DNA from 3 places in the Rhizobium sp. YAF28 genome. Region 2 is predicted to be linked to each of the others. Evidence: predicted binding sites of a transcription regulator. Region 2 holds the regulator's gene; each other region holds the start of a gene.
The links. Region 2 encodes LexA, which represses DNA repair genes until DNA is damaged. Its sites were predicted from a motif close to TGTTCNNNNTGTGTTCNG; they were not measured.
Positions count from the first base shown of each region.

Region 1: AB4Z13_RS10525 (2'-5' RNA ligase family protein) is a predicted target of LexA. The motif match lies at 3,756-3,773, and genes of this name have one in related genera.
Region 3: AB4Z13_RS13735 (ATP-dependent helicase) is a predicted target of LexA. The motif match lies at 4,368-4,385, and genes of this name have one in related genera.

Region 1 covers NZ_JBFRCX010000004.1:96,619-104,061, forward strand. Annotated here, with positions in the region: gene phnX (phosphonoacetaldehyde hydrolase) at 1-715, opposite strand, end outside; gene AB4Z13_RS10515 (TIGR03364 family FAD-dependent oxidoreductase) at 712-1,842, opposite strand; gene AB4Z13_RS10520 (peptidase M14) at 1,947-3,008, opposite strand; gene AB4Z13_RS10525 (2'-5' RNA ligase family protein) at 3,079-3,579, opposite strand; gene AB4Z13_RS10530 (AAA family ATPase) at 3,836-4,555, opposite strand; gene AB4Z13_RS10535 (LysR family transcriptional regulator) at 4,892-5,788, opposite strand; gene AB4Z13_RS10540 (SDR family oxidoreductase) at 6,080-6,814, shown strand; gene AB4Z13_RS10545 (NADPH-dependent F420 reductase) at 6,987-7,443, shown strand, end outside.
Region 2 covers NZ_JBFRCX010000006.1:124,397-131,839, forward strand. Annotated here, with positions in the region: partial or broken gene AB4Z13_RS15150 (methyl-accepting chemotaxis protein) at 1-523, shown strand, start outside; gene kdsA (3-deoxy-8-phosphooctulonate synthase) at 537-1,385, opposite strand; gene AB4Z13_RS15160 (VOC family protein) at 1,382-2,269, opposite strand; gene lexA (transcriptional repressor LexA) at 2,465-3,190, shown strand; gene AB4Z13_RS15170 (ComEC/Rec2 family competence protein) at 3,171-5,546, opposite strand; gene gltA (citrate synthase) at 5,888-7,177, shown strand; gene lpxB (lipid-A-disaccharide synthase) at 7,209-7,443, opposite strand, start outside.
Region 3 covers NZ_JBFRCX010000005.1:270,411-277,853, forward strand. Annotated here, with positions in the region: gene AB4Z13_RS13705 (amidohydrolase) at 1-958, shown strand, start outside; gene AB4Z13_RS13710 (DoxX family protein) at 970-1,398, shown strand; gene AB4Z13_RS13715 (alpha/beta fold hydrolase) at 1,528-2,349, shown strand; gene AB4Z13_RS13720 (glyoxalase) at 2,390-3,271, shown strand; gene AB4Z13_RS13725 (YoaK family protein) at 3,299-3,976, shown strand; gene AB4Z13_RS13730 (hypothetical protein) at 3,986-4,255, opposite strand; gene AB4Z13_RS13735 (ATP-dependent helicase) at 4,428-6,920, shown strand; gene AB4Z13_RS13740 (hypothetical protein) at 7,082-7,443, shown strand, end outside.

The DNA of each region.
Region 1 (7,443 bases), on a different contig from region 2:
CGGCAGCAATCAGCTTCTCGCCGATCCGCTTGTGCAACTCGGCTCGCGCCTCCGGCGAAAGTGCATCCACCTCTTCAGGCGTCAGACCCGCCTCATTGCCGGAGAGCGTCACGCCAACGGTAACGCAGCCTGCGGCGGCACCCTCGGCAATGCCGGGTTCGGTATCATCGACCTTCAGGACGGCAGAGGCCGGATAGACCATCAGGTCGAGGAAGCATTTGTACATGCCGATCGGCGTCGGCCGGCCAAGCGGCAGATCGTCGGCACAGATCAGATTATCGGGTGCATAACCCTGTTCAGCGGCAAGCGGCAGCACGCGCTCCATAATCGAGCGCGTATAGCCTGTCGTCGAGCCGATCTTCATCTGCCGTTCGCGCAGGTATTCGATCGTCTTGATCGCACCGGGCACCAGCGCGCAGTAATCGGTCACGACAGCTTCGTTGAGCGGCACGAAGAGGTCGTAAACGCGGTCGATGGCCGCCTCGTCCGGAAGCGCGCCTTGTGCCGCCTGCCAGCGGGCGGCGATATGCGGTTCGGCCAACATCGCTGCGATATGCGCACGCTTCGGGAGCCCCATCGGCTTGCGTGCGTCGGCAATCGTCACCTCGACGCCGAACTTGCCGAAGGTGTCTACAAAGGCGCCCATCGGTGCGAAGGAGCCGAAATCGATGACCGTGCCGGCCCAGTCGAAGACCACTGCCTTGAATTGCGTCATGCTGCGCTCCCGTAAAGATCTTCGATGGTTTCCTCGCCGATACCGAAGGCGGTCGAGGCACCGCAGCCTGCCGTCACCACGACGATGCGCAGCGCATCGGAAGGCTTGTCGGTGAACCGCCAGCGGTCCGGGGCGGAGGCATAGGTGCCAATCCAGCGTTCGGTGATGAAGCGACCAGGCAGGTTGAGCACGGCATCCATCTCGTCGAGGGTCAGCCGGTCAACCCGCTCCAGCCCAAAGGGATCGGGCGTTTCGGAGTAATGGTGGCTGTCGCCGACGATCAGCGATCCGTCTTCCGACTGCGTAATGATCAGGTGGATGCCGTTCTCGCGCTCCGGCTTGAATTCCCGGTCAAGCCGCGCCTTCAGGGCGGTCGCCTCAGGCAATTCGGCATAACCGAGATAACGCCCGAGACCGAGATCAGACATGACGGCGGTGCTGAGCGAGACCCGTTGCGCCGGCACGACACGCATCATCTGCAGCTTGCAGCGTGTCACGTTATATGCAGCGATCCGATCCGCAAACAGGCTCTTGAAATCGTCGCCGGGGCAAACAGCCACCGTCTCCGCCTCGATCAGGCCGGTTGACGTCTCGATCCGGGGCGGCTCGACGGCGCTCACTGCTGTCGAGCGGCGGAACTCAATGCCATATTTGACTTCGAGATAGCGGGCGAGCAGCGGAACGGCCGTGCGGGATTCGACCCGCAGTTCATGTGGGCTATAGAGTGTGAAGCGCCCCGCCTCCGGCCGCAGTGCCGGCACAAGCCGCCGCGCCTCCTCGATCGTCAGCCTTTCGCAGCCTTCGCCCATCTCTGTGCGCAGGAAGGCGTCGATCACGGCTTCGGATTCGTCGAGCCTTGCGGCAAGGAGCAGCCCGCGCTGCAGGACGTCGATGCCGGCGTCGTCGACAATCTCGGCCCAGATATCGCGGGCCTGGCGTGCCTTATTCCAGCAGTCGCCGGCCTGCTGGCCGGTCACCGTCACAAAGCCGAAATTGCGCACCGAGGCGCCATTTGCCTGTGCGTCGCGGTCGATAACGACGACCCGTTTGCCGCGCTTTGCCGCCGCCAGCGCATGCGCCAGCCCGACAATTCCCGCGCCGACGATCGCAATGTCGTAATGCGGCATAAAAGCTCCTTCGCAACATGTCTGCAACGGCTTGGCGGATTTTCTTGAAGCCTGTGTGACAGTTGCGCGGAGCCTTACATCCGCGTGTGGAAAAGAACGCTGGTTCAGTCTTCCAGCGTGCCGGCCTTTCGCGTTGCCTTGCTCGGCTTGTCGGCGGCAATCTTTATCAGGTCGCCGCGCCGGCGCACCAGCCGGTCGGAAGTGCGGGTCAGCAGCAGTCCGTCCTGCGGCGCCCGGATGTCGATATCGCCCTCGGTAAAACCGGGCCGGGTGACGATCGTCGCCAGAAGCTCTCCTTCCGAGACACGCTCGCCGATATTGCGGTGGAAGAGCACGGTACCGCCCTGCGGCGCACGCACGATCTCGACATTGTCGAGCGGCACGGCTGGTCCGGAGAAGGGTTTGTCTCCGGCTGCCCCGCCGTTGACAACACCGCGCCCGATCAGGAACTGCAGCAGGCCTTCGGCGTCTTTCTCGGCCATATCGGGATAGACGTCGCGGCGGCCGCGCAGTTCCACCGTCACCGAAAGCTTGCCCGGAAGCTTGGCCTTACGCTCGCCCGGCACCTCATATTTCCAGGCAAAACCGACCGCTTCTTCGAAGGCGGAGCTTTCGCCATCCGAAAGCAGCACCGCTTCCATGTCGAGCGCATTGGCAAGGTCCGCTGCCTCCGGCCAGAAGGCTTCGTCGATATAGGCATATTGCAGCGATTCATCATCGCAATGCAGATCGAGCACCAGATCGGCCCCGAGCGCCATATGAATCAGCTCTCGCTTCAATCGATCCGTAGCCGGATAATCATCAAGGCCGCCAAGCAATTCCTCCCGGTCGCGAACCGAGATCAGCGGAAAGTCCCGATTGAAATTGGTCCGCGATCCCAAATCGAAACGGCCCTGCAACTCGCCGAAATGAGATTGCGCCGCGCCGATCGGATTTGCCTGCGGCACGAGCGTGATATCGCCGGCGATCCATCCTTCGCTTTCTGATTGCCTGAGTTGAAGGCAGAGAAAATGCGCCAGCGCGGTTCCCGGCAGTTCATTGGAATGCAATGCGGCCTGGATATAGACCTTAGGCGCCGCCGGATTGCTTCCCCTGAAGCGCATGACCGGCAACCGCCATTCGATGCCGGGCGTATCGCCGGGGATGATGATCTCTGAAACGTCCACTGTCTTGCTCCGCATGTGCATATTGAGTGGGGAGTTTTATGCGAATCCCCACCCGCGGTGCAAGCGCAGCTCAGCCGAGCAGAGGCCAGCGGTTGATGACGTGATGCTCGCTCTTCCCGTAGATGCTGTGGATCAACAGGAACTCCCGGATCGTCCACCGGAGAGGTCGGTCAAGCTTTTCAGGCAGAACGGTCTTGCGATCATAGAGCAGCGTCATGTGCGGCGTCAGATGGCCGCCGACATTATAGGGCAGTCCGGCCTCGAACAGACCGTCTTGAATTTGCCGCCTAAGGTCCATCAGCGCCCCGTTTTCTTGTCTGCTGCAGACGACGAAGGCTTGTGACTGGCCCGGATGGCGGAAGCTCATAACTTCGTCGAGCACAAGTTCGAAGGGTTCAGCACGGACTGCGGCGGCGATCTGTTCCGCGCCGAATACGATATCATCCGGTAGCCGACGGTAAGAGCCGATGCCGTTGAGCGTGACATGGAGCACGGGGCTGGGGCGCGAAGGACCAGTCAGAAAATGGGCATCGCGGTAGAATTGCGCGACCTCCAGTGCTCCGGATGTCACTTCGGGGGTCGGTCGAACTGCGAAGAAGATCGTGTGGTGAGGCTTCCCGACAGGGCTTGATTTCCGGGGATCAGCGCCATTCGGATCGAGTGGAAAATGAGGCATTTGAACTACGGACTACATCGCCCGCCTCCTTGTTAACCAAGGAGGAGCCTATCAGTATTGGCTATTATGTCAAGAACAAAACGCGAACGGAAACGGCTGCCGATGGGCAGCCGTTTGCTGGCGTCTGTATAAGGGGCAAAGCTCACGCTCCTTAAGCGGCGTCTTTGACGGGCTCAACAGCCTTCTTGGAAGACTTGGCGCGGGCTGCCTTCGGCGGTGCGAGACGAAGAACATCGTCTGCCAGCAAGCGGGCATTGTCTTGCGCCTTGTCGAGATTGCTGACACGGGCAGGGTCCATCGTGTAGAGGCTGCCGCCGGAAACGAACATGTCCCGATAGGCGGCACGCTCGATCAGCGCCGTGTCGATGACATTGACCTGCTGCTTTGCGAGCAGACCCTTGACCGCCAGCAATGCACGCGTGGTGATGATCGAACTGATGCGCGTCAGCACGACCGAATGCGGGATGCGGATATCATGCTGGGCAGCAAGCTGCTTCATGATCTCAAGCACCTGGGCGCCGCCGACCGCGTCCATGGCGCAGCCCTGCACCGGAACCATTACATGATCGGAAAAGCCGATGGCCTTCGCCATCAGCGGGCTCAGACCGGCCGGCAAGTCGATGATGATATAACCACCGCGCTTCTTGAGGTCCTTGATCTGCTGTTCGATAGTATCTTCGCTGACACCGGAGATGACGGCGAATTCGGCTGCGTCGCCGGTCAGACGGTGCCAGCGGCCGGCCCACTGCTGGGGATCGGCATCCAGAACGGAAACGCGATGGCCACGGCGAGCCAGTTCTGTGGCAAGAACAAGAGCGACCGTTGTCTTGCCGGCCCCTCCTTTCGTATTCGCAAATGTAATGATTGGCATCGATTACCTCGGGTTGATGAGTTGGCGGCAGTCATCCCTGGGAGAGACGCGTCTCGGGCTTTAAGGAACAGCGACTTTCACAGTGATGAGATGAAAAGGTCAAACAGCAACCTTGCGTGGCGCTGTTTAGCCATGCTGTCTGAGGTTGATTTTTTTGGGTGCAATCATTGAGGGGCGGGCAATAGGTCAGCCGCGCCTCCAGCCTGCCAAAAAGACCGTCAGCGATGGTGAAGTCCGTCGCCGTCGGTAGTGTGGCCCTCGCGTCGGGTGTGACACGGCGTAACAGCGCGGATTGAACGACGGCGCTTCAAGCGTCGCGAGGCGACCTGCGGGGCGTCAGTCGCGCGATATGGATAGCCCCCCGAGAAGCGGAGCGTACGCGGCGAGCCTGCCTGATACGAACTCCGTGAAGAGCCGCACGCGCTTCGTCTTGCGTGTCTCCCCCTGTGTGAGAAGGAAGAGCGTTCCGTACATGTGCAGGTCGGTACCCGGCACCCTCACCAGTAGCGGGTCGGCATCTCCGACGAAGCACGGCAGCGTCGTGATCCCGAGCCCTTGCCGCACCGCGACGATCTGCGCCTCACCGTCCGTGACCCTGAACGGAACCTCGGCGGTGCGAACCTCACCCTCGTGGGCCCAGTCCGGGATTCCATGAATGCTTATGACGATCCACCGGATGGGATCAGGCGCGCCCGCACGCCACGCGGCTAGCAGATCGCGGGACATATAGATACCGCCGAATATATCCGGTCCCTTCAGGCCATGGAGATTGAGCGGCAGAGTTTTGCGGTCGTAGACGACGCGGATCGCGACGTCGGCTTCTCGGTTGGTCAGATTTACCAGCTCGCCGGACGACAAGATTTCCATCTCGATGTCCGGATACAGACGCGCGAAATCGGAGAAGTCCGGCATGAGCAGGTGTGTCGCGAGGGGCGGTGCCAGTGTCACGCGCAGAAGCCCACGCACGCTCTGGTCGCGGCCAAAGACGCGCGTCTCCAACTGGTGCGACGACGCCTCCATCTGGTCAGCGAGCTCGAGGACCTCCTCCCCTGCAGCCGTCAGGCGGTAGCCCGAAGGCAGCTTTTCGAACATCTGGGCTCCGAGCCGTTCCTCCAGTTGGGCGACGCGCCGCAGCACGGTCGAGTGGTTCACCCCGAGGCGCTCGGCGGCGGCCCGCACCGAGCCTCCGCGCGCGACGGCAAGAAAGTAGCGAACGTCATCCCAGTCGATCATGGTGCAATCCAGCACCGCTCGGGTGCGCCTTCCAAAGCCCGTGTCCAATACGTCGAACAGCATCTCCTATGTGAGTAGCACGGGCGGTCATCATAGCCCATGCCGACAAGCGGGGCGCAATTCCGAACGGCGGACACCGATATGCGGGCTGGCGTCAGTCATCCAGCCGGATCGATTTCGCACCACCGATATGCGCGCTTCCGCACTCAACGCCCGACGCCCGCAGACCCATTTCGAGGGTCTCGGGGGGTCTCCCCGAAGGACCAAATACGGAGTCTGAAAGGAAAAGTCATGGGAAAGCTTGAGGGTAAGGTTGCAGTCATCACGGGTGGATCGAGCGGCATGGCGCTGGCGAGCGCCAAGCGGTTCGTTGAAGAAGGCGCCTATGTTTTCATCACGGGCCGGAGACAGGAGTCGCTGGACGAGGCCGTCAAGCTGATCGGCCGGAACGTGACCGGCGTGCGCGGCGACGCGTCCAATCTTGACGACCTCGACCGTCTGTTCGACACGGTCAAGCGGGAAAAGGGCAGGATCGACGTCCTGTACGCGAGCGCCGGCATGGGCGAAGCCGTCCCACTGGGCGAGATTACCGAGCAGCATTTCGATGCGGCCTTCGGCCTGAATACGCGCGGCACGCTGTTTACGGTTCAGAAGGCCTTGCCGCTGTTCAACGATGGCGGATCGATCTTCATGACCGGGTCAGTTGCTTCGGTGAAAGGTTTTCCTGGTTACGGCGTGTATTCGGCGAGCAAAGCGGCGTTGCGCTCATTCGCACGCACTTGGCTCAACGAACTGAAGGGCAGGAATATCCGGGTGAACGTGCTGAGCCCGGGGCCGATCGCCACACCGATGCAGGACCAAGTTCTCACAGAGGAGGCGAAGCAGATGTTCGAATCTCTGATCCCGCGGGGAAAGATGGGTCGTCCTGAGGAAATTGCGGCGGTCGCGCTGTTTCTTGCTTCAGACGATTCAAGCTTCGTGAATGGGGTGGAGTTGTCTGTCGACGGCGGCTTCTCGGCCATCTGAAATCGCGTCGGATCGCGGGAATGGTAGAACGACTTCGGCGCTGAACGGCCGGGCCGGCCGCGCGAAGTCGTTCACGGCGTGACGTCTACGCGAAGGTCGCCATGCAGGCAAACGGATAACCCAGTGCCGTTGAGGCAGGGGAATCAATATCAACACAGATCGGAGAAACATTATGAGCTATGCGATTGTAGGATTCGGTAAGATAGGCCAGGCCCTCGCCCACGCCTTCGCCCGTAAAAACATCGAGGTGACCGTCGCGAGCCGCCGGACGCCTGAGGCGTTGGCGCCGCAGGCTCGGGCGATTGGACCCACGGTCGTCGCCAAGTCGCTGCGGGATGCACTTGAGGCCGACACGATCATCTTGGCGGTCCCGTTCGGGGAACATCGCGAGGTTGCGAAGATCCTGCCGAGCTGGAAAGGCAAGACGGTCATCGACGCGATGAACGCCTTGGTTCCCCTTGAGGAGCTGGACGGTCTCCTGTCCTCCGCCTTCGCTGCGAAGGCGTTCACCGGCGCCAAGTTCGTGAAAGGTTTCAATCACCTGATTGCGGCCACCCTGGCTGCCGATCCGATCGTTGAGGGCGGGCACCGGGTGGTCTTTCTGTCGAGCGACGACGAGGACGCGATCG
Region 2 (7,443 bases):
CGAGGAATCAGCGGTCAGGATCGGCGATATTATCAACGCCATCGATGAGATCGCCTTTCAGACCAATCTTTTGGCGCTCAACGCGGGCGTCGAGGCAGCACGCGCCGGAGACGCAGGGAAAGGCTTTGCCGTCGTAGCTCAGGAAGTCCGCGAGCTTGCCGGCCGCTCCGCCAATCTCGCCAAGGAGATCAAGCTTCTCGTCGAGACGTCGTCGCGGCAGGTCTCCGCGGGCGTGGCACTTGTCAACCGCACCGGCGAGGCACTCGGCGATATCGACCGCCAGGTGCTGCAGGTGACGGCGCTGACCGAAGCGATCGTGCGCTCGTCTTCAGAACAGTCGGTCGCGCTCGTCGAGGTCAACGCTGCCGTCAACCGTATGGATCAGGTGACACAGCAGAATGCGGCGATGGCCGAGGAGACAAACGCCGCCTGCCAGGAGCTCGGCAACGAGGCGTCCCATCTCGGGCGCATGCTCTCCCGCTTCGCACTGGAGGAAAGGCGCCCGTCCCGCGCGGCAGCCTGATGCTGCCTGCCGTTCAGGCGGCCTTGGCGATCGCGTCGAAGGCGAGAAGCTTCTCGAGAAGCCGCGGCATGTCCTTGAGATAGACCATGTTCGGCCCGTCGCAGGGCGCGTTATCCGGATCCTGATGGGTTTCGATAAAGATGCCGGCAACGCCGACGGCAACGGCTGCACGCGCCAGCGTTTCCACGAACTGCCGCTCTCCGCCGGAGGTTTCCCCCTGCCCGCCAGGCTGCTGGACTGAATGCGTGGCGTCGAAAATAACGGGGGCGCCGGTTGCTGCCATGATCGGCAGGGAACGCATGTCGGAGACCAGCGTATTGTAACCAAAGGAAGCGCCGCGCTCGCACAGCAAGATGTTCGGATTGCCGCTCTGGTTCAGCTTGCCGAGCACGTTCTTCATATCCCAAGGCGCCAGGAACTGGCCCTTCTTGACGTTGATAACGCGGCCGGTCTTTGCCGCAGCCACCAGGAGATCCGTCTGACGAGACAGGAAGGCCGGTATCTGCAGGATGTCGACGACCTTGCCCACTTCGGCGCATTGTTCTTCAGTGTGGATGTCGGTCAGAACCGGAATGCCGAGTTCCTTCTTGAGATCGGCAAAAACCTCCAGGCCCTTTTCAAGGCCGACGCCGCGTTTGCTCGACAAGGAAGAGCGGTTCGCCTTGTCGAAAGACGTCTTATAGACGAGCCCGATACCGAGCTTGGCGCACAGTTCCTTCAACGTGCCGGCAACCATGAACGCATGGTCGCGGCTTTCCATTTCGCAAGCGCCGGCAATCAGCGACAGGCGCCCGGCATTGGAGAAAGTGACCTTGCCGGCGCCTTCGCCGACCGTCACCACGGAGTTGGTAGTAGAGCTCATGATGTTTCCTCGAAAGCGAAGAGCACGCCCTGGCCGGGCGCGGGCTTCACCAGAATACGGTTGCCCTTGCGTGTGTAGGTCACCCCGTTAGCAGCCAAATGCGCTTCTGTCACGGCCAGATCGCCAACCGCAAAGAGGATTGCCCGGCCGCCCAGGCCGCGATCGATATCCGGCGTCGCCAGATCGAAATAGGCCTCCAGCCCCTGCGGGGTCATCAGGCTGATCTTTGCGTTTCCGGTAAGCACCTCCAGCCCGAAACTCGTATCGCCAGCAGAAGCGGCTTTTGCCGCCGAGCGAACGAAGTCGCCGAAGGCTGTCGGCTCGGGGGCTGCGAGAGCGATCTCGGCAATGCCTGTCACGCCATTGGCGTGGGTCTCCAGCACGTTGCGGTCGGCAGGAAGCGGGTTGATGCGCTCGACAGCGAAGAGAAAGAAATCCGGTGCCCGGAGGTCGGCAGCGAAGGCGAGCCGGAAGCCGGCAATGCTCTCAGTGCCATCCGGCATTTTCACAGGGCGTTCGAACTGCAGCACAGAACCGGCACTGATGCTGCCCTCCACGAATCGAGCATGTTCGTGCTTTGCATCCGCGGTGGCGAAGGCGATGGCGGACAGTCCCTCGCTGCCGCAGCGGAAGCGGAAAGCCTGATCGCGAGCCGTGAAGACATTGCCCTCACGTGCCGTCACCTCGCTCTCCTCGACGCTCGCGACACCGAGCGGCTCGATATAGGTTTTGTCGGCAAAGAAAACACAGGCATTCTCCGTGCCGAAGGGATGGCGGGCATCGGGCGCGACGGTAAAGCCCAGCTTGCCCAGCCTTTCGCGGGCAAGGTCGATATCGGTAACCGGCAAAACGAGATGATCGATCGGAAGCGTGTCTTGGCTCATCGGTTCTTCTCCCAGCAGTGACAAGGAGATGTGCTTCAGCAGGTCTCGTGAAACAAGGCCAGACAGGCCTAAGGGCGATAAAAATCAAATTCTCGACAGATTGAACAGAAGTTTTACGAAAATTTAGCTACTTGCGGAACACATATGGAACATATAGTGTCCGTTCTGGATTTGTTTCAAGACTGGGGAGACGCCATGCTCACGCGCAAACAACAGGAACTCCTTCTTTTCATTCATGAAAGGATGAAGGAGTCAGGCGTTCCACCGTCTTTCGACGAGATGAAGGACGCACTGGATCTGGCCTCGAAATCCGGTATTCACCGGCTGATCACGGCGCTCGAAGAACGCGGCTTCATTCGCCGGCTTCCGAACCGGGCGCGCGCGCTCGAAGTCATCAAACTGCCGGAAGCCTACAGCCCGAGCCTGCAGCCTCGGCGCGGCTTTTCACCGAGCGTCATCGAGGGCAGCCTCGGCAAGCCCCAGCCCGTGGCGCCTCCTGCCTCGGCGAAGCCAGCACCCGCTGCCGATAACGGCAATGCGGTCTCCGTTCCCGTCATGGGCCGCATCGCCGCCGGTGTTCCGATCTCGGCAATCCAGAACAATACGCATGACATCACCGTTCCCGCCGATATGCTTGGCTCCGGTGAACATTATGCGCTGGAAGTTCGCGGCGACTCGATGATCGAAGCCGGCATCTTCGATGGCGACACGGTCATCATCCGCAATGGCAGCACAGCCAATCCGGGTGATATCGTCGTCGCGCTCGTCGATGACGAGGAAGCAACGCTCAAGCGTTTCCGCCGCAAGGGCGCATCGATTGCGCTCGAGGCAGCAAACCCTGCTTACGAGACCCGCATCTTTCCGCCGGATCGCGTCAAGGTCCAGGGCAAGCTCGTCGGCCTCATTCGCCGCTATCACTGACCGGTGACAGATTGGCGTCTGCGAATGTGTTACTGCGCCAATCATAGGCGCGGTGGCGCATCCAGGGTCGCCCCAATGTGTCGAATGCGGTTGCGACCTCAATTCCCTTATCGGTGAATCGAAGTTCGACAGAACCTGTCTTGCGCAGCGTCTCGCCGGTAAAGAGCAGCGCGCCGGAACGACAGCGGTCGAAGCGCAATCGGACAGGGGTCACCACAATATCAGCCGTATCGCAGGCTGGTCCGAGATAGGCAGCATTGTCGATGACGGTCAGTTTCTTTCCATTGACGAGCAAAGTGGTGCACCAGGCGCCCTTCAGGCAGGAGAAGCGTGACGGCGGGCTAATGGCGACTGCCTGTCTCATTGCCTCTCTGGCTTCATTCTGTTGGTCGGGTGACAGTTGCAGTCTTTGACCATCAGGCGCAGTGGGCGCCTTGGCAGCTTGAAGCATAACTGGCTTCTGATGCTCTTCGACGGCAAGGGCCCTCTGCCATTGTTCGAAGATGAAGGCGGGCGGCTTTTCACGGTTCGAAGCCATCGCCTCTCCATCGACTATAGCGACCAGGCTGCCATCTTCGGAGATAGCGATATCGGGCATCGCCTCCGATGGAAGAAGGACAACAGCGAGCGTCGAGACCGCGACAATTGCCGTTCCCATGTGCCGCAGCCGGGTTCTGAGCAGGGTCAGCAGCAGAAATCCGAAAACGGCGGTCGGGAAATACCAGCCGGGCAAGCGGCCTACATCTATGTTGCCGCCCCACCCCGCTACTGCCTTTGCGATGGTGATCACCAGATCAAGCCCGAAGCCTGCCACCGGCCATAGCCAGCCGTCCAGACCAAACGGCATCAGCAGCATTGCCAGCATCCCGGCCGGCATGACGATGAAGGTGATGACCGGCATGGCCGCGAGATTTGCCGGCAGGCCATAGGCAGTCAGCCGGTGGAAATGCTCGATCGAAAACAGCGCCGTCGAGAAACCACCGATCAGCGACGTCAGGAAAACGCCACCGAAGAAGCCACCAACCATGAAGAAGGGCTTCATGATCGGCAGCTTGGCAAAGGCATTCTCCCGCATCGGCCGCCCCTTCCAGAGGTCGTAGCCGGCGACCAGTGCAAGCGTTGCGGCAAAGGACATCTGGAAACTCGGCCCTAGCCCCTCCGATGGCGAGACCGCGAGGATCACGAGAGTGGATAGCGCCACGTTTCTGAGACTGATCGACGGCCGGTCGAAGAAGACCGCAACCAGCATAATCGCCATCATGATGAAGGCGCGTTCGGCGGAGACGGCAAAACCCGAGATCAGATAGTAGGCCGTCACCGCAGCAAGCGCACCGGCCGCCGCGATCTTCTTGGTTGGCCACGCCTGGGCAATGCCGGGAAAAAGACTGAGAATGACGCGCAGCCCGACAAAGAAGATGCCAGCGGAAAGCGCCATGTTGAGGCCGGAGATCGCGATGATATGCGCAAGGCCGGACTGCCGCAGCGCCTCCGTCGTTTCATCCGAGATCGCCCGTCTCTCGTCCGTGACGAGGGAGGCGGCAAAAGCCCCGGTGTCGCCGGGTAGTGTGGAGCGAATCCGATCGCCGATGCCGCTTCTCAGGCGGTAGAGCGACTCCAGAATTGCCTCACCGACCGAGTTCGATCGCTCCGGCTGTTCCGCAACCCTCTTGGGTACTCCATAGAAGAAGCCGTTGGCACCGATGCCGTCAAAATAGGCGCTGAAGGCAAAATCATTGAGGTGGGAGAGCGCCGGCCCCGCCGGAGGCGTGAGACGTGCCCTGCCCTCGATGACGTCGCCGAGTTCGAACGGCTGGGCGGCTCCGCGGACCAGCACGGAGATGCGTTCGGGCGGACGCTTGATCTCAGGAGCATCCGTACCGGTGACGTCAAGAATATAACGCCAGCGCCCTTGGCCATCGCCTTCTCGGCGTTCGATCCGGCCGGTCACCGTTGTCGTTACGGCTGAATCGAGGATCAGGGTCTTTGCCCGCCATGTTTCGATCTGCGCGGAGAGCATTCCACCGGCAAAAAGAAGTAGAGCAAGCAGCGTCGCCTGCAGTTTCGTCCGGGCATAACCGCAGAGCGCAACGGCAATAAGGAGAACAAGCAGGCAGAGACCGAGCGACACGGCCGGAAAGTCCGAGGCCGCCAGAAACCAGGTCGCGGCACCTGCACCAAGGAAGACCGGAGAGAAGAGGATGAGGCGACCGTGGCCGGCCTCTTCGGTGGCCATACGCATCGACGACCCGACGTATCGTTTCGCAACAGTCACCAATCGCCATCGAAATGGGATCGCAACCTGGGTCCGAGCCGATTGCGTCACAATGGCGCGCGGGGCAATGCCAGCAAAATCCATCTTTTCATCAATGGATTGCTCTTGTCGTTCTCTTGTCTCTATCCCCGCCATGATCGCCTGGACCCGCCCCCGGATACCGGCAGAATGCAACCTGAAATCAAAACGAGCAAACAATAATCGATTGAAATAAGAGGAAAATTCGCGGGAGCAAAAAATCCAGTCAAATCATGGTGTTCTGATATGCATTTAGCTCATCGCTGCACTGCCTAAAAGATGATGCCGCGATGCACAAAATGGCATCACGGTAACTTGGCATTAGCTTCGCGATCATATAGCTATCGCTTAGGACGCTTAACCCTTATGGCGCTTTTGCGGCGCCACCGCCACCCCGGAGGATCAGCATGACGGATCAAAGCGCTACAATCAAAATCGGTGACAAATCAGTCGATCTCGCCGTGCGAAAAGGCACGGTTGGACCCGACGTCATCGACATCGGTGCCCTCTACAAGAACACGGCTTCCTTCACCTACGATCCCGGGTTTACGTCGACTGCATCCTGTGAATCGAAGATCACCTATATCGACGGCGACGAAGGCGTTCTGCTGCATCGCGGCTACCCGATCGAGCAGCTTGCCGAGCATGGCGACTTCCTGGAAGCCTGCTACCTGCTGCTCTACGGCGAATTGCCGACCGCCGCCCAGAAGAAGGACTTCGACTATCGCGTCACGCACCACACCATGGTGCATGAACAGATGAGCCGCTTCTTCACCGGCTTCCGTCGCGACGCCCATCCGATGGCCGTCATGTGCGGCTGCGTCGGCGCGCTTTCGGCCTTCTATCACGACTCCACCGATATCACCGATCCGCACCAGCGCATGGTCGCCAGCCTGCGCATGATCGCCAAGATGCCGACGCTCGCAGCGATGGCCTATAAGTACCATATCGGCCAGCCCTTCGTTTACCCGAAGAATGATCTGGATTACGCGTCCAACTTCCTGCGCATGTGCTTTGCCGTTCCCTGCGAGGAATATGTCGTCAATCCGGTGCTCGCACGCGCCATGGACCGTATCTTCATCCTCCATGCCGATCACGAGCAGAATGCCTCGACCTCGACGGTCCGTCTCGCAGGCTCCTCGGGTGCGAACCCGTTCGCCTGCATCGCCGCCGGCATCGCCTGCCTCTGGGGGCCCGCTCACGGCGGCGCCAACGAAGCAGCCCTCAACATGCTGACGGAAATCGGCACTGTCGATCGCATTCCGGAATATATCGCCCGCGCCAAAGACAAGAACGATCCGTTCCGCCTGATGGGCTTTGGTCACCGCGTCTACAAGAACTACGATCCGCGCGCCAAGATCATGCAGAAGACCACGCATGAAGTTCTCGGCGAACTCGGCATCAAGGACGATCCGCTTCTCGAAGTCGCGATGGAGCTGGAGCGCATCGCTCTGACCGACTCATACTTCATAGAGAAGAAGCTCTACCCGAACATCGACTTCTACTCCGGCATCACGCTGAAGGCCCTGGGCTTCCCCACGACCATGTTCACCGTGCTCTTCGCTCTGGCTCGTACCGTCGGCTGGATCGCACAGTGGAACGAAATGATCGAGGATCCGGAACAGCGCATCGGCCGTCCGCGCCAGCTCTATATCGGCGAACCTAAGCGCGACTACGTACCGGTTTCCAAGCGCTGAGCGCTGACTTCGAAGCAAAAAGAAAACCCGGTCAGGAATGGCCGGGTTTTTTGTTGGTTAGAACATCGAGCAATATCTGTGCTGCATGCTCTCCAGGCGGCTTTTCTGTCTGCATGCGCTGCCAGATGAGCTCGTAGCCTTCCTTCATCGCCTTGAGCTGGTAGGTGTCGGCTGACAGCCTCTCCATCCAGCGCGCGAGGCTTGCGCCGCGAACGATATCGTTCAGATATTCCGGCACGACCGCGTAGTCGGCGATCAGATTGGGC
Region 3 (7,443 bases), on a different contig from region 2:
GGATTTCCGCCAGCCGCGCCCCGATATGCCGCCGGAAATGGAAGGCGAGCTGGAAGAGGTCGTGCGCGTACTCGCCGAAAACCGCTGGCCCTGGCGCCTGCACGCCACCTATGACGAGACGATCAGCCGCGCGCTCGACGTCTTCGAGAAAGTCAATCAGGATATCCCGCTCGAAGGCCTCAACTGGTTCTTCGACCATGCAGAGACGATTTCCGAACAGTCGATCGACCGTATCGCCGCACTCGGCGGCGGCATCGCCGTGCAGCACCGCATGGCCTATCAGGGCGAATATTTCGTCGAGCGCTACGGCGTGGGGGCTGCCGAGGCCACCCCACCCGTCGCCCGCATGCTGGAAAAAGGCGTCAAGGTTTCCGCCGGCACCGATGCCACCCGCGTTGCCTCCTATAATCCCTGGGTGTCGCTCTCCTGGATGATCACGGGCCGCACCGTCGGCGGCATGGCGATCTATCCGCGCCGGAACTGCCTGGACCGCGAAACGGCGCTGCGCATGTGGACCGAAAACGTCACCTGGTTCTCCAACGAGGAAGGCAAGAAGGGCCGCATCGAGAAAGGCCAGTTCGCCGATCTCATCGTGCCGGACAAGGATTTCTTTGCCTGCGCCGAAGAGGAAATATCCTTCCTTACGTCGGAGCTGACCATGGTCGGCGGCAAGATCGTCTATGGCGCGGGCCACTTCGCCGAGCTCGATGATAACCCGGTTCCGCCCGCCATGCCGGACTGGTCGCCGGTACGCGCCTTCGGTGGATATGCCGCCTGGGGTGAGCCTGAGGGCGCCGGCAAGAACTCGTTGCGCCGCCACCTGATTTCCGCCTGCGGCTGCGCCAATGATTGCAATGTCCACGGCCATGCCCACGCCAATGCCTGGGGTTCGAAGGCACCGGTCTCCGATCTCAAGAGCTTCTGGGGTGCGCTCGGCTGCGCCTGCTGGGCCGTCTGAGGATCGATGCCATGCATGCCCTTGAAATCCAATTTGCGTCCCTCGCCCGCCCTCTTTTCGGCGCCGCCTTCATGCGCTTCATCGCCTACCTCGGCCTCTGCGCCGCCTATCTGCAGGGCGGCCTCAACAAGCTCACGGACTTTCCGGCCGCGATCGGTGAGATGACGCATTTCGGTCTCTCGCCTGCCCCGCTCTTTGCGGTATTCGTCATCATCCTGGAGCTTGTCGCCTCACTCATGATTCTTACCGGCTTTTTCCGTTGGCTGGGCGCACTCGCCCTCGGTGGCTTCACACTGATGGCCACCTTCCTCGCCCTGCGTTTCTGGGAATTGCCTGATGGAATGGAACGCTTCATGGCCGCCAATTCCTTCTTCGAACATCTGGGCCTCGTCGGCGGTTTTCTGCTCGTCGCCTGGCTCGATCTCAGGGAAAAAGCATAGGGCAACCTGCACCTAAGCATCACTTCCGCTGACCATTGCAAAAATGCTTCCTGACCCTGTCAGCACCGCGGTGCAAACCATCCGCCCCCAGGGCGTAGATCCTGCCAACCTCAGCATAGGACAAGTTCAATGCCGACGATCACAACCAAAGACGGAACGACGATTTACTATCAGGATTGGGGCAATGGCCAGCCGATCCTCTTCTCCCACGGTTGGCCGCTCTCGAGCGACGCATGGGAAGTGCAGATGCTCTATTTCGCCCAGCAGGGCTACCGCGTCATCGCCCACGACCGCCGCGGCCACGGCAAGTCCTCGCAGCCGTGGAACGGCAACAATATGGACCAGTATGCCGATGACCTCGCCGAGCTCATCGAGAAGCTCGATCTGAAGAACCTCATCATGATCGGCCATTCCACCGGCGGCGGCGAAGTCGCCCATTATATCGGCCGCCATGGCACCAGCCGCGTCGCCAAGGTCGTGCTCGTCGGCGCCGTTCCGCCGCTGATGCTGAAGACGCCTGCCAATCCCGAAGGCTTGCCGATCGAAGTCTTCGACGGCATCCGCAAGGGCACGGCCGGCGACCGCTCGCAGTTCTACCGCGACCTCACCATGCCCTTCTACGGCTTCAACCGCGATGGCGCCAAGGTCAATGAAGGCCTGCGCGAAACCTTCTGGCTGATGGGCATGGCCGGAGGCATCAAAGGCCACTACGATTGCATCCGCGAATTCTCCGAGGTCGATTACAGCGACGACCTGAAGAAGATCGACGTTCCGGCGCTCCTCATCCATGGCGATGCCGACCAGATCGTGCCGATCCAGGCTGCCGCCGAAAAGGGCATCAAGCTTCTGAAGAACGGCACGCTGAAGGTCTATCCGGGCGCCCCGCATGGCCTCGCCCAGACCGAAGCCGACAAGTTCAACGCCGACGTTCTCGCCTTCATCAAGGCGTAAACCGGGAGTAGCGGCCGGCCAGGCCGAAGGAGATCACGCAATGCTTCGTCTATCGTTAGCCCTTGTTGCCCTTCTCGGCCTAGCCGGTGCCCCGGCCTATGCCGCCTCGCCGCAATTCGGCGTCGGCGCGCAATATGATACGACCCATGTCTATGTCGCTCCTGGCGACGTGGACGCCTTCGCCAAAAGCTTCCTCGCAACTTTCGGCGGCACCAGCACCAAGCAGGTAACGGCAACCGTTACGCCGACGCCGAGCAGCACGACGTCGCAGCTTCTGCAGACGCCCGTCGGTACTATCTCGCTCTTCGGCTTCGAGACGCCGATCCCCTACCCCTTCGGCGCCGAACGATCAGGCTATCTCGTCACCGATCTCGACAAGGCCATAGCCGCGGCAAAGGCTGCCGGCGCCGACGTCATTGTCTCCGCCTTCCCGGATCCGATCGGCCGCGATGCCGTCATCCAGTGGCCGGGCGGTGTCAACATGCAGCTCTATTGGCACACGACCACGCCAAACTATCCGGCCTTCACGACCATCCCGGAAAACCGCGTCTACGTGTCCGTCGACCGCGTGGCCGCCTTCACCCATGCCTTTCTCGCCTTCTCGCATGGCAAGGTCGTCTCCGACGATGAGAAGGCGCCCGGCACCGAGATTGGCCTGCCGGACAAGGCCTTTCACCGCCTGCGCATCGAATCCGTCTTCGGCCGCATGACCGTGCTCGTCACCGATGGCCAGCTGCCTTTCCCCTATGGTCGCGAAATGACTGGCTACGAGACCGCCGATCTTGACGCGACGCTTCAAAAAGCCAAGGAGAGCGGCGCTGAAATTCTCGTCGAACCCTACCAGTCCGGCGATCGCCGCGCCGCCATGGTGGAATTCCCGGGCGGCTATATTGCCGAAATCCACGCCGTCGCGGCACACTAGGCAAACGAATTCATAGAGGAAAAAACAATGCGCCCAGCCCTGCCCGTGCTCCTGAGCCTGACCGGCGGCTATGTTGATACAGCCGGCTTCCTGGCGCTTGGCGGCCTCTTCCCCGCCCATGTCACCGGCAACTTCGTGACGCTTGGCGCAGCGCTCACTCACGGCACGTCTGGCATCATCGCCAAGTTGCTGGCGCTGCCGGTGTTCTGCCTGACGATCCTTCTGCTGCGCTACCTCACCCACAATGTGCCGCCAGGCGATGAGAAGGGCTTGCGCATCCTGCTCGTGATCAAGCTTCTCTTCCTGATTGCCGGCGGCGCCTGCGCCATCTGGCTTGCGCCCTTTACCAATCCGGATGGCCTGCCGCTGGTCGCGACCGGCATGCTGCTCGTCATCGCCATGGCGATCCAGAACGCCGCTCACCGCATCCATCTCGGCGCCTCACCGCCGAGCACGCTGATGACCGGCACGACGACGCAGATCATGATCGATCTCGGCGACCTCGCCCATGGCAGCCTCGGCGATCAGACAAAGACCGTGAAAGGGCGCCTGTCGCGCTTGACGGTCGCCGTTTTCGCCTTCGCCCTCGGCTGCGGCCTTGCCGCCTTGCTCTTTGCGACCATTGGCGTCTGGTGCTTGGCCCTGCCGCCGCTCTTTGCGCTGGTTTCGGTCTACTTGGCTTTTGCCGGCCCGCAGGCCGCTTGAGAGCAGCCCTTAGCGGCCGATGCCGTTGCCGGCCGCCTTTGCCTCTGCCTCGGCAATACGTTGCCTCAGCGTGGCCTTGCGCGCCCGGATCTCAAGCGAAACGAGTTCGGAAATCGACCCATTGCGGCGCAGCAAGGCAATCGTGCTCAACACGGGAGCCACAATGGCAGCGACAAAGAATCCGAGGCCCTCGCCACTGTGCGGCAAACCGTTCCCCGCGATCAGCGCAGCAACGATGATCAGCAGGATCAGATTGGCAAGAATGGCGATGACGTGCATATGGCTCTCCCAATGGTTGGCGCGAGACCATAGTTGAGCTCCAGGAGGACCACAACTCCTGGGCAGGCTTCCCGACCAGGCAAATAAACCGGCTGAGGATAGCGCAGCCGCTGGGAATGAAAGCAGAACATCTTTTCTGGTCTTTCCTTCCCGAATCACTACATTACGCGCCATGAGCAATAGTTTCGACGATATGCCCTTCTTCGACGAAGAACCGGGCGATGCGCCGCGCAAGCCGCAACAGCCCGCTGCTCCCGCAAGGGCGCCCGCTGCCGGCGGCGGCATTGCTGCCCGCGCCATGGCGGCCCGCGATGGCGGTCGCCCCGATTATCTCAGCGGTCTCAACCCGGAACAGCGCGAAGCCGTCGAGACACTCGAAGGCCCCGTCCTCGTGCTCGCGGGCGCAGGCACGGGCAAGACGCGCGTACTCACCACCCGCATTGCCCATATCCTTCAGACCGGCCGCGCCTTCCCCTCGCAGATCCTCGCCGTGACCTTCACCAACAAGGCCGCCCGCGAGATGAAGGAGCGTATCGCGCTTCTCGTCGGCGGCGCCGTCGAAGGCATGCCCTGGCTCGGCACTTTCCACTCGATCGGCGTCAAGCTCCTGCGCCGCCACGCCGAACTCGTCGGCCTGCGTTCCGATTTCACCATCCTCGATACCGACGATGTGATCCGCCTCATCAAGCAGATCATCCAGGCCGAAGGCCTTGATGACAAGCGCTGGCCGGCCAAGCAATTCGCCGGCATGATCGATACCTGGAAGAACAAAGGTCTCGGCCCCGCCGATATTCCGGAGGGAGACGCTCGCGCCTTCGCCAATGGCCGCGGCCGCGATCTCTACTTCGCCTATCAGAACCGCCTCTCGACGCTGAACGCCTGCGACTTCGGCGATCTCCTGATGCATCCGATCGCGATATTCCGCAAACAGCCGGACCTGCTCAAGGAATATCACCAGAAGTTCCGCTTCATCCTCGTAGACGAGTATCAGGACACCAACACCGCCCAATATATGTGGCTGCGGCTTCTCGCCCAGCGCCCCAAGGGCGAGCCGCAGAATGTCTGCTGCGTCGGCGACGACGACCAGTCGATCTATGGCTGGCGTGGTGCGGAAGTAGACAATATCCTGCGCTTCGAAAAGGATTTTCCAGGCGCCAAGGTCATCAAGCTTGAGCGCAATTACCGCTCGACGGCCCATATCCTCGGTGCTGCCGCCCATCTCATCACCCACAATGAAGGCCGCCTCGGCAAGACGCTTTTCACCGATCGCTCCGATCCTGACGACGTCAAGGTGCAGGTCCACGCTTCCTGGGATTCGGAGGAAGAGGCGCGTGCCATCGGCGAGGAGATCGAGCGCCTGCAGCGCGGCGATGCCGACGGAAAGAAGCATCTGCTGAACGACATGGCGATCCTCGTGCGCGCCTCCTTCCAGATGCGCGAATTCGAAGATCGGTTCGTGACACTCGGCCTGAACTACCGCGTCATCGGCGGCCCGCGCTTCTACGAGCGCCTCGAAATCCGCGATGCCATGGCCTATTTCCGTCTCGTCGCCCAGCCGGCCGACGATCTCGCCTTCGAGCGCATCATCAACACGCCGAAGCGCGGCCTCGGTGATACGACGGTGCGCGCACTCCACGATTATGCCCGCGCCCGCGACATCCCGATGCTCGCGGCCGCCGCCGATATGATCGAGACGGACGAACTTAAGCCCAAGGCCCGCAAGGCCCTCTTCGATGTGATTCAATCTTTCCGCCGCTGGCAGGAACTGCTTGAAAACACACCACATACCGAGCTTGCCGAGCAGATCCTCGAAGAGTCCGGCTATACCGATATGTGGAAGAACGACAAGAGCGCGGAAGCGCCGGGTCGCCTCGAAAACCTCAAGGAACTCATCCGCTCCATGGATAGCTTCGAATCCTTGCGGGGGTTCCTGGAGCACGTCTCGCTTGTCATGGATGCCGAGACGAACGAAAATCTCGATGCCGTCTCCATCATGACGCTGCATTCGGCCAAGGGCCTGGAGTTCGACACCGTCTTCCTGCCCGGCTGGGAGGAAGGCCTCTTCCCGCATCAGCGCTCCCTCGATGAATCCGGCCGCGCCGGCCTCGAAGAAGAACGTCGCCTTGCCTATGTCGGCATCACCCGCGCCAAACACCGCTGCCACATCTGGTTCGTCTCCAACCGCCGCATCCACGGTCTCTGGCAATCGACCATTCCCTCGCGCTTCCTCGACGAACTGCCGGAGACCCATGTGGAAGTCGCCGAGATGGAGCAGAATTACGGTGGCTACGGCCGCGGCGGCGGTTATGGCCAGTCGCGCTTCGACAAGGCCGATCCCTTCTCCAATTCCTATTCCACGCCCGGCTGGAAACGCGCCCAGCAAAACAAGACCGACGCCACCCGCGACAACTGGGGCAGCCGCTCCGGCCATGCCGTGGAGCGCATCGGCTACGGTGAAAGCGGCCCGCGCGGCCGCACCATCGAAGGCGAACTGGTGGCGAAATCCACCTCTACGGAACCCTCGCGCTTCGCACTCGGCGACCGCGTCTTCCACATCAAGTTCGGCAACGGCTCCATATCAGGCATCGAAGGCAACAAGCTGACGATCGACTTCGACCGCGCCGGCCAGAAGCGTGTGCTCGACGGGTTTGTGGAGCGGGTCTGACCGCTCCACTGCCTTGGCGCTTCGCCAGGAATCACAGGCCCAGCCGCACGCGCTTCTCCAGATGACAAAACGCCGCTTTGACCCGACTCGCAAATCAGCCTAGCCCGGTCATTGCCCGCCCATGAAAGGCAGGCTTCACAAGACCTTCAAAGGAGGTTCAAGTGACCAGTGTTTCAGCCCTGGGCAGCACGCTGACCCAGTATCAAGCCCCCCTCAACCCACTCGACAAGAACGGTGACGGCGTCGTCTCGGCAGACGAGCTCGCCGCCGCTTCCCAATCCTCAACAGCCAGCGCCTCGACCGCCAGTACCACGTCCGCCGGCGATGACGATTCCTCCGGCTCCGATGTCGTCCAGAAGATCGCAGCCGATATTCTGGCGCTCATGCTCTCGCTTCAGAAGACCGATGACAGTGACAGCCAGTCTGGCACCGATGCCAAGGGTGACGGCTCCAAGGGCGCACTCTCTGCCCTTGATACGAATGGCGATGGCAAGCTCACAACGTCGGAAATTCTTGCCGCCGA